4 regions of the Arthrobacter sp. B055-34 genome follow, and region 1 is predicted to be linked to each of the others. Evidence: riboswitches for the same ligand, from Rfam matches in the RefSeq annotation. Region 1 holds a riboswitch; each other region holds the start of a gene.

Region 1 (3,743 bases):
GGGGCAGCGCTGCTGGTGCTTGGCATTCTTTTCTCGGTCGCGGCGTTCCACCAGGATGCGGAGGAAGCCAAGGGCCTCGACGGCGCACTGAAGGCGCTGCAGGAACAGCCCTTCGGCGACGCCGCGCTGATTGTGGTGGCCCTCGGCCTCATCTGCTACGGACTGTACTTGGGCGCACGTGCCCGCTACGCCAAAATGTAGCGGGCACGTGCCGGGCCTATGTTGACCGGTTTCCTAACGCCGCCCCTGGCCTGAGTCAGGACATCCTTCCCGACTGGGTCAGGACGCGGAGACGGCTGCGCCGAGGCGGTAGCCGGCGCCGCGGTGCTGCTCAGGCAGCCGGTCGCCCTTGCCGAACATTTTGTTGCGCAGTGTTCCCTCCGTGTACTTAGTCGGGTAGGCGCCGCGCTTCTGCAGTTCCGGAACGACGAATTCGACGATGTCCTCAAAGGTGCCCGGTGTGATGGCGTAGGCCAGGTTGAAGCCGTCCACATCGGTCTCGTCCACCCACTCGATGAGCTTTTGGGCAACTTCTTCGCCGGACCCAACGGTGATCGGGCCAAAGCCGCCGACGCCGACCCACTCGGCCAACTGCCGGATGGTCCATGGCTTGCCGTCGCAGCCGGAGGCCTTCTGGAACGTCTCCACGGAGGACTGGATGGCGTTGGACTTCACGTTCTCGCCGATCACGTCGTCCGGCCCGTAGCTGGACAGGTCCACGCCCATCCAACCCGAAATCAGCGCCAGCGCACCGTTGACGTCGGCGTAGGACTTGTAGTCCTCGAACTTGGCCTGCGCGGTGGCGCTGTCCGGACCGGTCACAACGGTCTGCATCGCGTAGATGCGAACGTCGTAGCGGCCGCGGCCGGCTGCCTCCACCGCATCGCGGATCTTCTTAACCGAGGCGGCCAGCATTTCCTTGGTCGGGCACGTGACGAAAACGGCTTCGGCATTCGTTGCCGCGAACTCGGTTCCACGCTTGGACGCGCCGGCTTGGAAGATCACCGGGGTGCGCTGCGGGCTCGGCTCGGTAATGGCAATGCCCGGGACCTTGAAGTACTTGCCCTCGTGCCCAATCTCGTGCACCTTGGCCGGATCCACAAAAACACCGGCTTCCCGATCCTTGACCACGGCGTCTTCTTCCCAGGAGCCTTCGAGCAGCTTGTAAACCACCTCAAGGTACTCGTCGGCGTGGGCGTACCGCTCGTCATGCTCCATCTGGTCCGTTTGGCCCATGTTGCGCGCGGCGGAGGGGAGGTAACCCGTGACGACGTTCCAGCCGACGCGGCCGTTGGTCAAGTGGTCCAATGTGGCCAGCCGGCGGGCGAAGGGGTACGGATGCTCGTAGGCGGTGCCGGCGGTGAGGCCGAAACCGAGGTTCTCGGTCACTGCGGCCATGGCCGAAACCAGCATGAACGGATCGTTGACCGGGACCTGGGTACCCGCGCGGAGCGTGACTTCGTTGGAGCCGCCGAACACGTCGTAGGTGCCCAGCACGTCGGCGATGAAGAGGCCGTCGAAGAGGCCCTCTTCCAGCACTTTGGCCAGGTGCGTCCAGTAACCGATGGTCTTGTAGTCGGCGGACTTGTCCTGGGGATGGCGCCAGAGACCGGGCGACTGGTGTCCAACGCAGTTCATGTCGAAGGCGTTGAAGCGGATTTGCCTGGCGGCGGGTACCAATGTCATTTCAGACTCCTTCATGACCGTGAAGAGCCCATACACCGGTAGCTGAGGTCGCTGACGAATGCCGCGGCGGCTACCGAAAGAATTTTGGATCTCCATCGGTCCTGGCGGTAGCACCTTCCTCAAAGAGGGGGTTGCTGCGGCGTCAACGAGCCAGGTCTCTCAGCCGCTCTGGATGGTTACTTGTCTATTCCACCGCAGTCCGGCGGCGGGCGTGAAATTCCTACGTCATACCGGGTAATCACCCGACTGCTGTTCGCGCACCCGCCGTCCGCGACTGCCGTTGGCATCCCCGTTCAGGACTTGGCCGGCGCATCACCGATGCTGTGCAGTCCCTCGGGCGTGGTGCCGTTGACCTCATAGTCGCCAATGGTCCGCGCCTTGAAGACGGTGGGATTGTGCGTGGCTACGGTCCGAGCGTTGCGCCAATGGCGGTCCAGCGCTTTGCCCCTGGACGTCGCGCTGGCTCCCGTGACGTCAAACAGCTGCCCGGTGGCCTCAAGAACCAGCTCCGGAACAACGATCTGCGCCTTCTCCACAGCAGCTTCCCCGCGGATGTAACGCTGAACGTCGTCGAGCGGGAGGGACTTGTCTGCCGCGGCATCCAGTTCCCGTGCCGCGGTCAGGACCACCGATTCGGCGGCGAATGCTTTGGCCGACAGTTGGCCGACAAGCTGAAGGATCAGTGGGTCATTGCGGAACAGTTCGCCGGTTCCGGTGTTAAAGGTCCGCTTGCGGTTCCGCACCAGGATCTTCGCGTCCGCGAGCGCCGCATTGCCAATCCCTGCCAGTACGGCGAGCAGCACCAGCTGGAAGAATGCCGGTTCGTGCGTGCTCGACGGCTTGCGTTCGATAACGTCGGCCGGCTCCACCACGGCATCGCGGAAGTAGGTTGTCCCCGTCCCGGTCAGCTGCTGGCCGAAGCCATCCCAGTCGTCAACGATCTCCACGCCCGCCTGCTTGGTATTGACGACGGCGTACTGCCGCCCCTCGATACCGTCGGTACTGGCCATGACCGCGATCCACTCCGCGAAGATGCTGCCGGTGGTGTAGTACTTTTCACCGTTGAGCAGCCATCTCCCGCCGTCCCTGACCAGCTTGGTGTTCGTGGTGCCCAGCGCGTTTCCGGCCTTCTCCGTGGCCGCGTTGCCGAAGATCTCGCCGGCCACAATGCGCGGATACCAGCGGCGGGCAAACGCCTCGCCTTCCAGGCCAACCGTCTCGACGAAGGCGAAGTGTGAGCGGTACAGGTGGGCGACGCTGGAGTCCGCCGCCGCAAGTTCGATCAGGAGGCGGAAGAAGTGCTCGAAGGAGACACCGTCGCCGCCATGCTCCAGCGGCACCCGCAGTTTCCCGAAGCCTGCCGCGTTCAGCCACGCAACTTGTTCGAACGGCAGAATCCTGTTCAGTTCCCGGTCCAGTGCCCCCTGGGCGATCCGCTCGAAGACCGGCCGAAAGCGGCCGGCCAACCGCCCGTAAGTTGCTTCCGCGGTCTCGGTGCACTCGTTCGCGATAGTTTCCGTCATCGTCTTCCTTCCAAAACCTTGTTCTGTGCTGCGGCTGAGAATTCATCGAAGGCGCCGCGGTACTGACGTGCGGGGTGCCGGTCGTTGAGCTGCGACCCGTTGTAGCCCTCGCCGCCGCCGAACAGCTTTTCCCGGAAGCTTCCCCGCGCGTACTCTGTCTGCGCCAGTCCCCTGCTGCGCAGTTCCGGCAGCACTCCGTCGATGAAGTCCGTGTAGGAACCGGGCAGGATCTGGTTGATGATGTTGATGCCGTCCACGCCGGCGTCCTGCCACTGCTCCAGCCGGTCGGCAATCTGTTCCGGGGTTCCCTTGACCCGGTGGGCCCGCCCGCGGAAGTTGGCGATATCGCGCAAGGTCGGGTTGCCTCCGGGGACCGATTTGCGCAGGCTCTCCAGGTGTCCCTGCGTGCCTTCCGTCTGGAAATCGCCCAGCGGCGTGTCCGGATCCAGTCCGCCCAGATCTACGCCGAGACCGCCGGCGATGTGGGCGATCATCGCTCCGGAGTCCAGGTATTCGTCCAGCTCGGCTTCTTTA
Region 2 (3,743 bases), on a different contig from region 1:
GTGCTGTTCCTGCTGGCAACCCCGGGTGAACGAGCCCGCGAGGCCTTCCGGAAGATCGGGTTTACCTTCGCCCGGCCCGGCGTGGACTTTGGACTGGGCTTCGGACTGGCACTGCTGATCGGCGCGGGCACGTTGGGCGTGTATGCGGGCGGACGGGCCCTAGGCATTACGACGGCGATAGTCCCGGCAGCGCTGGACGAGTACTGGTGGACTGTCCCGGTCCTGATTCTGTCCGCCTTGCGCCACTCGGTGCTGGAGGAAGTCGTTGTGGTCGGCTACCTCTTCAACCGGCTGGCCAAGCTGGGCTGGGGCACCTGGACCATCATTTTCACCAGCGCTGTAATCCGCGGCAGCTACCACCTGTACCAGGGGATCGGGCCCGGCATCGGCAACTTCCTGATGGGCCTTGTCTTTGGCTATGCCTACACCCGCACCAAACGCGTGATGCCCCTGGTCATAGCCCATGCCCTGCTCGACATCGCAGGGTTCGTTGGCTACGCCCTCTTCGGCTCCGCCATCGGCATCGGCCAATAACTTCTCCCGCCGCGGCGTCTTCCCCTGGGTCCGGCAAAAGAAACGCTCCGCTTTGGATACTCGCTCAGTCGAGCCAATACCAAAGCGGAGCGAAAATCTCCGAAAGGAGCGGTTAGAGTTCGACGACGCCCTTGTCGGTCTCGAACCGTACGGACATGATGCCCGGGGTGCCGTTCGGCGCCGTCCAGGCAACCTTGACGTCGTCCAGGAGCGCATCGATCGGTGTTCCCAGCCAGTCCGCGACACGGGTGGAGGAGCCGCCGATGGTCAATCCGATCAGCTTCGCCGTTGCAGGGTAGGCCTTCGACGGGTGCAGTTCTTCGGTGCCGTCGTCCCAGCGCAGCATGTACGGAACCTGCGGGTCCGCGATGAGGCCCTTGATGCCGATCTGCTGCCAGGTCAGTTCGCGGCCATCCGGGAACTTGCGGCCGCCCGGTACGGCATGGCGTCCCAAGCGCTCCTCGAACGGAGCCAGATCGTCAACCTCAACGCACCAGCCCATCCAGCCGCCGCCTGCTTCGGAGCGGGCACGCACGGCCTGGCCGAACGGCGCCTTGTCCGACGCCGGATGGTTCAGCACCTCGACGACCTCAAGATAATGATGGTCCGTCAGGGGGAAAATCATGTTGCGGGTTCCAAAGCGGGGATGGACGCCGCCCTTGACGGCTTCGATACCCAGGGCTGCCGAAATCCGTTCGGTTGTAGCCGCCAGGCCATCGGGTTCACAGGCATATGAGACATGATCGAAACGCATGCCTCATTTTGGCATTTTGTGATGTGCCTCTCGACTAAGGGTGTCCTAACTGACATTCACACGCCGTCACATACTTGCTGAAAAAGTGCCCGTCGCCGAACCTAGATACAGGTCATGAGTGCCAGCAACAAGCCCCGGCTAGCTGGCCGGCAACCCTCCAACCGCGGTGGGGTGCCCCGGGTGAGGACCAGGCTCCCGCCAGCAGGCGGGACGCAAGCGCGGGTCACCCGAGGAAAAATGCCGGAATCCGGTTCCCGGGCAGACCCCTTTGAGACAAGAGGGAGTTCCACATGTCAAACGACTGGTCATTCGAAACCCGCCAGATCCATGTAGGCCAGGAGCCTGACACCGCAACAGGCGCGCGTGCCCTGCCCATCTACCAGACGACGTCGTTCGTCTTCCCGAGTGCCGAAAGCGCGGCCAACCGTTTCGCGCTGGCCGAACTGGCCCCCATCTATACCCGGATCGGCAACCCGACCACGGAGGCCGTGGAGAACCGGATCGCGAACCTGGAAGGCGGCGTCGGCGCACTGCTGCTGTCCTCCGGCCAGGCGGCGTCCACGTTCTCCATCCTGAACGTTGCCGAGGCGGGTGACCACGTCGTCGCCAGCCCGAGCCTCTATGGCGGCACGTACAACCTGCTCAAGAACACCTTGAAGAAGTTCGCCATCGAGGTGACCTTCGTCGAGGATCCGGACAACCTGGACCAGTGGCGCGCGGCCGTCAAGCCGAACACCAAGGCGTTCTTCGGCGAGGCCGTGTCCAACCCGCGCCAGGACGTGCTCGACGTCGAAGGCATCAGCGCCATCGCTCACGAAGCAGGCGTGCCGTTGATCGTGGACAACACGCTGGCCACCCCGTACCTGATCCGCCCGATCGAGTGGGGCGCCGACATCGTGGTGCATTCGGCCACCAAGTATCTCGGCGGCCACGGCAGCGCCATCGCCGGCGTGATCGTGGATTCGGGTAACTTCGACTTCGCCAAAGATCCGGAGAAGTTCCCCGGTTTCAACACCCCGGACGAGAGCTACAACGGCCTGGTCTTTGCCCGCGACCTCGGCGTCGGCGGCGCGCTCGGCGCGAATCTGGCCTACATCCTCAAAGCGCGCGTCCAGCTGCTGCGTGACCTTGGTTCCTCGGCCGCGCCCTTCAACGCGTTCCTGATCGCCCAGGGTCTGGAGACACTGAGCCTGCGGGTGGAGCGCCACGTGGAGAATGCGCAGAAGGTGGCCGAATGGCTTGAAAAGCACGACGCCGTTACGTCCGTTGCGTACGCCGGCCTGCCTTCCAGCCCATGGTACGAGCGTGGCCGCAAGTACGGCCCCAAGGGCACTGGCGCCATCATTGCGTTCGAAATTGCCGGTGGGCTCGAGGCCGGCAAGCGCTTTGTCGACGGACTGGAACTGCACTCCCATGTGGCCAATGTCGGCGACGTCCGCTCTCTGGTGATCCACCCGGCGTCGACCACGCACGCCCAGCTGTCTCCGGAGGCGCAGGCAGCCGCCGGTGTCACGCCGGGCCTGGTCCGGCTGGCCGTTGGCATCGAGCACATCGACGATATTCTTGCGGACCTCGAAGCCGGTTTCCGCGCATCCAAGGGTGCCGCCTGAACGCGGCATCATGAAGGAATCACAGGCATAGCATTGACAACTCTGCAACCACAGGAACTGCTGGACACGGCGGCGGACGGCATGTTGCGTTACGCGTCCATCGGCGCCCTCGAGCTGGAAACGGGCGGTTTTCTGCCCGAGGTCGTTCTGGGCTACGAAACCTGGGGCACCCTCAACGAGGATGCCTCCAACGCCGTGTTCATTGCGCATGCCCTGACCGGCAGCACCCATGTGGCTCGCGGAGATACGGATGAGGCGGGCTGGTGGGATCCCCTGGTGGGGCCCGGCGCCACGATCGACACCAACGAGTACTTCGTGGTGGCGGCCAATATGGTCGGCGGCTGCTACGGCTCCACCGGCCCGTCCTCACCGGCGCCTGACGGCAAGCCCTGGGGCTCGCGTTTTCCGCTGGTGACCATCCGCGATTCGGTCCACGCCGAGGCGCGGCTGGCCGACCAGCTGGGAATCCAGTGCTGGCATGCTGTTCTCGGCGGCTCCATGGGCGGAGCCCGCGCGCTGGAATGGGCCGCTACCTACCCGGAGCGGACCGCCCGCTGTGCGGTGATTGCCTGCGGTGCGGCGAGCACCGCGGAGCAGATCGCCTTCGCCCAGGCGCAGGTGCTGGCCATCCGGCTGGACCCGAACTTTAACGGCGGCGACTACTACGAAGGGCCCGCGCCCGACGCCGGCCTCGGCATCGCCCGCAGGATCGCGCACATCAACTACCGGTCCGAGCCTGAATTCGAGTACCGCTTCGGCCGCAACGCCCAGGGGACCGAGCAGCCCTTCGGCAGCGCTAACCCGGCAGCGCGCGGGCGGTATGCCGTGGAAAGCTACCTGGACCA
Region 3 (3,743 bases), on a different contig from region 1:
CGCCGGCACTGAGGGCTTTGGAATTGATGCACGGTCCGCCGACGGGCTTTCGGCCCGTCTCGACCGGGACGCCGTGGCCGAGCTGAAAGGCTATCTGGACGGGATGGTCAGCGTCATGCTCGGCCATTCCGGCGTCGGCAAATCCACCATGGTCAATGCGCTCACGGGTGCGGAACGCGCCACGGGCGGCGTCAACGCCGTGACCGGGCGGGGACGGCATACTTCCTCCTCGGCGCTGGCCCTGAAGCTGACCGATGCCCCGGCCGGCAGCTGGATCATCGACACGCCCGGCATCCGTTCTTTTGGACTCGCCCATGTGGACCCGGACCGGATCATTTCCGCCTTTCCCGACCTGGAGCCCGGCACCGCCGATTGCGAGCGGGGCTGCAAGCACGACGACCACGCGGTCAACTGCGGGGTGGACGCGTGGGTGGCTTCCGGGCAGGCCGGCGAATCAGGCCCGGCACGGCTGGCGTCGCTGCGCCGTTTGCTGGGAACGGAAGAACGCGCCCAGGCTAAGGAACTGGGGTTCCAGTAGCACCGCCGTCGTCGGCCGGGGACTTCACATCCCGCATCCGGCCACCGAATAAGGATAAGTTGAAGCCTATGACCCGTGACGTTCAAAGCTATAACGATGATCTGCGCCTGGCCCATGTGATGGCCGATTCCGTGGATTCGCAGACCATGGCCCGCTTCAAGGCGCTGGACCTGAAAATCGAGACCAAGCCGGATCTCACCCCTGTCACGGATGCGGACCGCGCCGCCGAAGAGGCCATCCGCGGCCAACTCTCCCGGGCCCGGCCGCGCGACGCGGTGCTTGGGGAGGAGTATGGCAGCAGCGGCCACGGCTCCCGCCGCTGGATCATCGACCCCATCGACGGCACAAAGAACTTCGTCCGCGGGGTGCCGGTCTGGGCCACCCTGATCGCGCTGGTGGACGAAGACCGCCCCGTGGTCGGCCTGGTCAGCGCCCCCGCTTTGGGCAAGCGCTGGTGGGCCGCGACCGGAACCGGCGCCTACATGGGACGTTCGCTGTCCGCGGCCACCCGGCTCCGGGTATCCGATGTCAACCGGCTCGAGGACGCGTCCCTCTCCTATTCCAGCCTGACCGGCTGGCAGGAACGGGGCAACTTCCCGGAGTTCCTCGGCCTCACCGAATCCGTCTGGCGCACCCGTGCCTACGGAGACTTCTGGTCCTATTGCATGGTGGCCGAGGGCGCCGTCGACATTGCCTGCGAACCGGAACTCAACCTCTACGACATGGCGGCACTGGTGCCGATCGTGACCGAGGCCGGCGGACGGTTCAGTTCGCTCGAGGGCGAGGACGGACCCTTCGGCGGCAACGCGCTGGCCACGAACGGCACGCTGCACGAGGAGGTCCTCTACCGGCTCAATCCCCAGTTGCGCGGCCAGCGTCCGGCCGCACACCCGGAGGATGCGCCCCTGCCGGAAACCGCTCCGGAGGCCTCCGTGGAGGCGGACGGCCTGCGCTGACGCTGCCATTGTGACGAATTACGACGGCGGCCGTCCCCATTCCGGGGATGGCCGCCTTTTCGTTCCCGTAACAAAGATGCGGCTGCTCCGGCCGGACAATAATCTCGATGGCAGGTCACGAGTGCCAGCGCTAAACCCCGGTTTGCTGGCCGGCAACCCTCCTAACGCGGCGGGGTGCCCCGGGTGACGACCTGGCCGTGCCTGACTGGTTCGGCAAGCGCGGATCCGCTCTGCCATGCGCACGGATCCCTCACCAGATGAGGTCATATGAGCACCACTGTTATCGACTCCACCCTGTCCCCCGAGCTGCTGGCAGCGGAACAACCGTTCCAGGAAGTTACCGGCGCAGAACTCGCCGCTCCCCTGCTGGACGGCGGCACCGTCCGCTACGCCAATTTGGACTACGCCGCGTCGGCACCCGCGCTGGCTTCCGTCACCGCCTATCTCGAGCAACTGCTCCCCTACTACGCGAGCGTCCATCGCGGTGCCGGGTACGCATCCCAGGTCTCCACCTCCGTCTACGAGCATTCACGCGAAGTCCTGCGTTCTTTTGTGGGCGGGCGGACCGATGACCTGGTCATCTTCACCCGCAACACCACCGATTCCCTGAACCTGCTCGCCGGCTGCATCCCGGCCGGTGGCGAAGTGCTGTACCTGGACATCGAGCACCACGCCAACCTATTGCCCTGGCAGGCGGTACCGCACCGCAGCGTAGTGGCCCGGCCGAGTGTTGCCGGCACGCTCGAGGCCATCGAGACCGAACTGGCAGGTGGCCAAGTGGCCCTCGTTGCCATCACCGGAGCGTCGAATGTTACCGGCGAGATCTTCCCGATCGCCGAAACCGCGCGGCTTGCCCACCGGCATGGTGCCCGGGTAGTGGTGGATGCGGCACAGCTCGCCCCGCACCGGCGGCTCGACATTGCCCGGGACAACATTGACTATGTGGTCCTCTCCGGACACAAGCTCTATGCCCCGTTCGGCGCGGGAGCGATCATCGGCCGGGCCGACTGGCTCGATTCCGGCACACCGCATTTGGCTGGCGGCGGCGCAGTGAAACAGGTCCGGCTGGACGGCGTGGTCTGGACAACTGGGCCGGCCCGGCACGAAGCCGGCTCTCCCAATGTGCTCGGTGCGGCCACCCTGGCCCGGGCCGCGGAGCACATTGCGCAGCTGGACGAGGAAGCGTGGCAGCAGCATGAGTCCGTGCTGCGTGGGTATCTCATCGAGCGGCTGGAGGCGGTGGACTCGGTCACCGTGCACCGGATTTTCAGCGGCGAGACCGCCCCGCTGGATGCCATCGGCGTCGTAAATTTTTCGGTGGCCGGATACGACGCTGGCCTCGTGGCCGCGTATCTTTCGGCAGAACACGGACTCGGCGTGCGGGACGGGAAGTTCTGCGCCCATCCCTTGCTCAACCGCCTCGGGCTGCCGTCCGGTTCGCTGCGTGCCAGCTTCGGGCTGGGTTCCCGCTTGGAAGACACGGCCCGGCTCGCGGACGGAGTGGCAGCGCTGGTCCGTGACGGACTGCGCCACGACTATGTCGTCGAGAGCGGACGCTGGGTGCCAGCGGTGGAAACACGGGCCTTCCCCGAGTGGGCACCCGTGACGCCGGGAACCGCCGGGGCGTCGCCATGCTCCTAGGGCTAGGAACGTATCCCTGCGTGCCGGATGGGGCATGATCTAATTGACCCGTCGTTGCGAAGCCGCCGGTGCAACGGGACCGGCGGCTGGCGGCGTCAATGACAGGTCAATGAGAGGCCCCTGACCGAGAGCAGAGGGTGCACGAGGAGTGTGGCAGTGGTTCGCGGCGGACCCCGGATGGACGACGAACGGCGCCGGGAGTTCGGCAGCAGCTTCCAGCAGGGTGGTGCGCATTATGACCGTGTCCGTCCCGGCTACCCGGATGACGCCGTCGATTGGCTGCTGCCGCAGTCGGCACGGGACGCCGCGGATGTAGGCGCCGGTACCGGAAAATATACGGCCGCGTTGCTCGCCCGGGGCCTGCGGGTGACCGCCGTGGATCCCTCGGCCGACATGCTGGAACAATTGGCAACCAACTATCCCGCGGCCCGGATCCTGCTGGGGACGGCCGAACATACCGGCATCGCCGATGGCGCCGTCGATCTGGTGACCGTGGCGCAGGCCTGGCACTGGGTGGACCAGGCAGCGGCCAGCACGGAGGCTGCCCGGATCCTGAGGCCCGAGGGAACGCTGGGCTTGATCTGGAACCAGCTCGATGTCTCCATTCC
Region 4 (3,743 bases), on a different contig from region 1:
CGGTAAGCCTGTTGGGATGCCTCGGCTGTGGGCAGGCCGTTGAAGAACTGGAAGTCCTTGCCTGTTCCCGCCAGCTCATCCTTGACGGCGCGGACAATGCGCGCCATCAAGTCCAGATCTCCGGCGCCGTCCTTCAGGCCGGCCACATTATCGATACGGGCAATCTCCACGGCGGAGGCCTCTGTGAAGCGGGCGTTGGCACGGTGGTAGACGATGACGGGCAGCGAAGTCGCCCCGGCGATGGCCCTGACGTATGCCACCAGACCCGCTTGCGGGCTGTTGACAAGGTAAGGCGGGAAGAGCAGGATGCCGTCGGCTCCAGCCGATTCCGCCAGACGGACCTGTTCCTTGGCGAGCGCCAGCGCACCGCCGGCTCCCGCATAGACCGGCACGCGGCCCGCGGTCGTAGCGACGGCGGTGGTGACCACATCGGAGAGTTCGACCAGGGAAAGGGCATGGAATTCGCCGGTCCCGCACGCGACGAAGATGCCGCCTGGCTTGAACTGCAGCCCATGCTCCAGATGTTCTTTGAGTGCGCCGTGATCCACGGAATCATCGCTGGCGAACGGAGTAATGGGAAAGAACAGCACACCGTCAAGCATTATTTAATCTCCTTGGTAGCTAAAGGACCGGCGCTTCGTTGTCGCCTGCACTACTCTGACGATAAGTGCCGTCGTCGATGCGCGTCCAAGCTAAAATAGGCACGGAACAATACAAGGAGCGCATTGATGTTTACGCTGATCCAACTGGAGTCCTTTATCGCGGTAGCTGAAGAGCTTCACTTTGGTGCGGCAGCCGAGCGGCTCAACATGACGCAGCCGCCGCTGAGCCGGCAGATCCAGCTATTGGAAAAGGAACTGCATGCCCAGCTCTTCGACCGCACCAGCCGCAGAGTCGAGCTGACAGCTGCGGGACGGACGCTGCTGCCCAGCGCCCGCCAGATCCTTGACATGTCCATCAAAACCCAGCTGGACGTTCAGCGCGTGGCAACAGGAGACGCCGGCGCCGTGACTATCGGCTACACCGCCATCGCAGGCCAGAGCGCTCTGCCCAGGCTTCTGAGACGCTCCGCTAAGGAACAGCCAGGCGTCTCCCTGCTGCTGCGCGAACTGGTTTCCACGGACCAGATGGACGGGCTGGTCAAAGGCACGGTAGACATTGGGCTCCTGCGGCCCATCGTTGCCCGGCCGGGCATCAAATACCGGGCGGTGATGCAGGACCGTCTGGTGATTGCCTTGCCCGCGGAGAGCCCGCTGCTGGAGAAGGGGGAGTCCTTGCCGCTACAGGTCCTGAGCGGTGAGCCTCTGATGATGTACTCGACCAGCGAGGCCCGCTACTTCCACGACCTGGTGCTGCGGCTGTTTGCCAGCGCCGGCGCGGAGCCCCGGATCACCCAGTACGCCAGCCAGGTCCCGGCGCTGTTGGCCTTCGTGGAAGCGGGCTTGGGCGTGACACTGGTTCCGGCGTCGACGCGGGCGTTTTCGCCGCCGGGGGTGCGGTTCCGCGAGATCGAGGGCTCCCACGGTACTCAGGCGTTGAACCGCGTGGACCTTGAAGTGGCGTGGAACGAGAACAATACCAACCCGGCGGTTCTGAAGCTTCTGAGCCTGCTGGACGGGAACCTGGACGACCCGTCCGCCGACGACGCCGCATAGCCCACCTGGCAACGTTGCTGCTTGGCAGGGTCCGCAGCCGGTCCCTGAAACCGAGGCAGCCGCCGTCGTTATTTTGCCGGGGTTCCTCAGATGTAGGCGGGCTGTTCGAGCCGGCGGAACGCGGAGCCGTGGAAGACCAAAGGCTCGTGGGCGCCGTCGTGGGTGGACAGGCCATGGACGCGCAGCAGCACCACGTGGTGGTCGCCGGCGGGGACTTCCTGCTCCACGGAGCAGTCCAGCCACAGCGCGGCTTCCTCGAGGAAGAGGGCGCCTTCGTCGGTGGAGTGCAGGGGCAGGCCGGCGAAGCGGTCCCCGGTCTTTGCGGCGATCTGGCGGCAGACGCTGTCGTGCCCCGAGCCGAGGATGGACACGCCGATGCGGCCGGCCTGGCGGACTACCGGCCAGGTGCGGGAGGTGTTCTGCACTGCGAACATCACCAGCGGCGGGTCCATGGAAACGCCGACGGTGAAGGAAGACGCCACGATTCCCTGCGGCTCGCCGTCGACCAGAGCGCACAGCGCGGCGACGCCGGAGGGGAAGCGGCCGAAGGCATTGCGGAGGGTGTCGGGCTGCAGGTCGTCAGTCAGGGGCATCGCGGGCTGTCCTTTGCCATCAGGCGGATCCGCTGGCCCGGTTCAAGACGTGGGGCGGATACGCGGTACTTGCCGAACCGCTGTCCTTCGGTACGGCCGAATCATCACCTGGAGCACCCCGCTACGCACGAGAGGGTTGCCGGCCAACCAGCCAGGGCTTGATGTTGGCGCTCATGATTCAGCTATCACGCTAAGAGCTTGACGGGCCGCGGGTCAAGCCAAGGCAATAGGACGTAACGCGCGGTCAGGCCGTCGCGGGGTGCGCTGTGTAGTGCAGGACTGATCTTTTCTGCTGCTCCGTCAGTTCCTGGGCTACGCCGCAGGCGGCGCAGACCAGCACGTACTGCCGCGCCCGGACGATTGGGGAGACCTGGGTTCCGGCTCTGCCCAGGTGCTTGTCCAGGCGGTGCTCGCCCACCGCATCGCAGCGGGCGCAGTGCAGGTCAAGGGCGGCCAGGGTTCGCATGGCCAGTCGGCGGGGCAGATTTTTCACGGCAGATCCTTGGGGCGGGAGAAGTGCGCGGATGAAGGGCAAGCTGTGGTTGGCTGAGTCCCGCAGGGACAGGTATTGAGGTTCTTCCATGGTAGGGACGCGGCTCCCTGACGACAATGACCGTAATGGGAAAGAGATTCTCGCCGTTGGCCCGACATGGCGCCGTTACCAAGTGGCCGGCCGTGCCGTCGCGGCTACGCTGGGTGAAACAACAGTCATTGGGCCAGTGCAGGGCCTGTGGACGGGGGAGGCAGCTATGGAAACGTCGTCGGAAATGCCGGCCGATTGGCAGCGGTCGCTGGTGGTTATGGCGCACCCGGACGATCCGGAGTACGGAGCCGCTGCGGCCGTGGCCCAGTGGACCACGGCGGGCAAGAGCATCGGCTACGTGTTGGCGACGCGGGGTGAAGCGGGCATTGCCGGGCTGGATCCCCAGGAAGCCGCGGTGATCCGGGCCGAGGAGCAGCGCCGGGCGTGCGGGCACGTCGGAGTCGAGGACCTGGAGTTCCTGGACTATGCGGACGGCCGGATCGAGAACACTCCCGGTCTGCGGCTGGATATCGCCCGGGCGATCCGCCGGCACCGGCCGGACGGCATCATCACCCTGAACTTCGGCCAGACCTGGGGCCCGGGCAGCTGGAATTCGCCCGACCACCGCAACCTGGGAACTGCCGTTATGGATGCGGTGGCGGACGCGGCCAACGAGTGGATCTTCCCCGAGCTCGCCGCCGAAGGGCTGCCGCCGCACGCCGGCGTGCGCTGGGTGGGCGTGTGTTCCATGCACCCCACGCACTGGCTGGAGGTCGACGAGGACAGTATTGAACGGGCCGTCCGGTCCCTGAGCGAACACCGGCGCTACCTGCAGGCGCTGAGTCTGGAGCCCGTTGAAGCCCAGGCCCGGCGCCAGATCGAGCTGACCACCGGTGGCTCCGACACAGCAACCCGTCGGGTCGGGTTCGAGCTGTACCGGTTCTAACCCGGTCTGTGCGGTCTAGAACTCTT

Evidence for each region. A riboswitch is a leader RNA that binds a small molecule or an ion and turns the genes downstream of it on or off. The one in region 1 is predicted to bind S-adenosylmethionine.
Region 2: another riboswitch for S-adenosylmethionine. It lies ahead of AC5RWO_RS00735 (bifunctional o-acetylhomoserine/o-acetylserine sulfhydrylase); the one in region 1 lies ahead of AC5RWO_RS20550 (LLM class flavin-dependent oxidoreductase).
Region 3: another riboswitch for S-adenosylmethionine. It lies ahead of AC5RWO_RS10740 (aminotransferase class V-fold PLP-dependent enzyme); the one in region 1 lies ahead of AC5RWO_RS20550 (LLM class flavin-dependent oxidoreductase).
Region 4: another riboswitch for S-adenosylmethionine. It lies ahead of AC5RWO_RS15315 (flavin reductase family protein); the one in region 1 lies ahead of AC5RWO_RS20550 (LLM class flavin-dependent oxidoreductase).

Annotation. Positions count from the first base shown of each region.
Region 1 covers NZ_JBNHFQ010000015.1:58,757-62,499, reverse strand. The annotation lists gene AC5RWO_RS20555 (DUF1206 domain-containing protein) at 1-201, shown strand, start outside; gene AC5RWO_RS20550 (LLM class flavin-dependent oxidoreductase) at 280-1,686, opposite strand; SAM riboswitch class I at 1,776-1,865, opposite strand; gene AC5RWO_RS20545 (acyl-CoA dehydrogenase family protein) at 1,980-3,209, opposite strand; gene AC5RWO_RS20540 (LLM class flavin-dependent oxidoreductase) at 3,206-3,743, opposite strand, start outside.
Region 2 covers NZ_JBNHFQ010000001.1:154,133-157,875, reverse strand. The annotation lists gene AC5RWO_RS00745 (CPBP family intramembrane glutamic endopeptidase) at 1-534, shown strand, start outside; gene AC5RWO_RS00740 (VOC family protein) at 647-1,288, opposite strand; SAM riboswitch class IV at 1,399-1,513, shown strand; gene AC5RWO_RS00735 (bifunctional o-acetylhomoserine/o-acetylserine sulfhydrylase) at 1,579-2,898, shown strand; gene metX (homoserine O-acetyltransferase MetX) at 2,980-3,743, shown strand, end outside.
Region 3 covers NZ_JBNHFQ010000004.1:471,062-474,804, reverse strand. The annotation lists gene rsgA (ribosome small subunit-dependent GTPase A) at 1-538, shown strand, start outside; gene hisN (histidinol-phosphatase) at 607-1,494, shown strand; SAM riboswitch class IV at 1,608-1,720, shown strand; gene AC5RWO_RS10740 (aminotransferase class V-fold PLP-dependent enzyme) at 1,762-3,135, shown strand; gene AC5RWO_RS10735 (class I SAM-dependent methyltransferase) at 3,292-3,743, shown strand, end outside.
Region 4 covers NZ_JBNHFQ010000007.1:273,319-277,061, reverse strand. The annotation lists gene AC5RWO_RS15325 (5-dehydro-4-deoxyglucarate dehydratase) at 1-605, opposite strand, end outside; gene AC5RWO_RS15320 (LysR family transcriptional regulator) at 729-1,655, shown strand; gene AC5RWO_RS15315 (flavin reductase family protein) at 1,742-2,248, opposite strand; SAM riboswitch class IV at 2,309-2,427, opposite strand; gene AC5RWO_RS15310 (hypothetical protein) at 2,493-2,741, opposite strand; gene AC5RWO_RS15305 (PIG-L deacetylase family protein) at 2,998-3,717, shown strand; gene AC5RWO_RS15300 (aldo/keto reductase) at 3,733-3,743, opposite strand, start outside.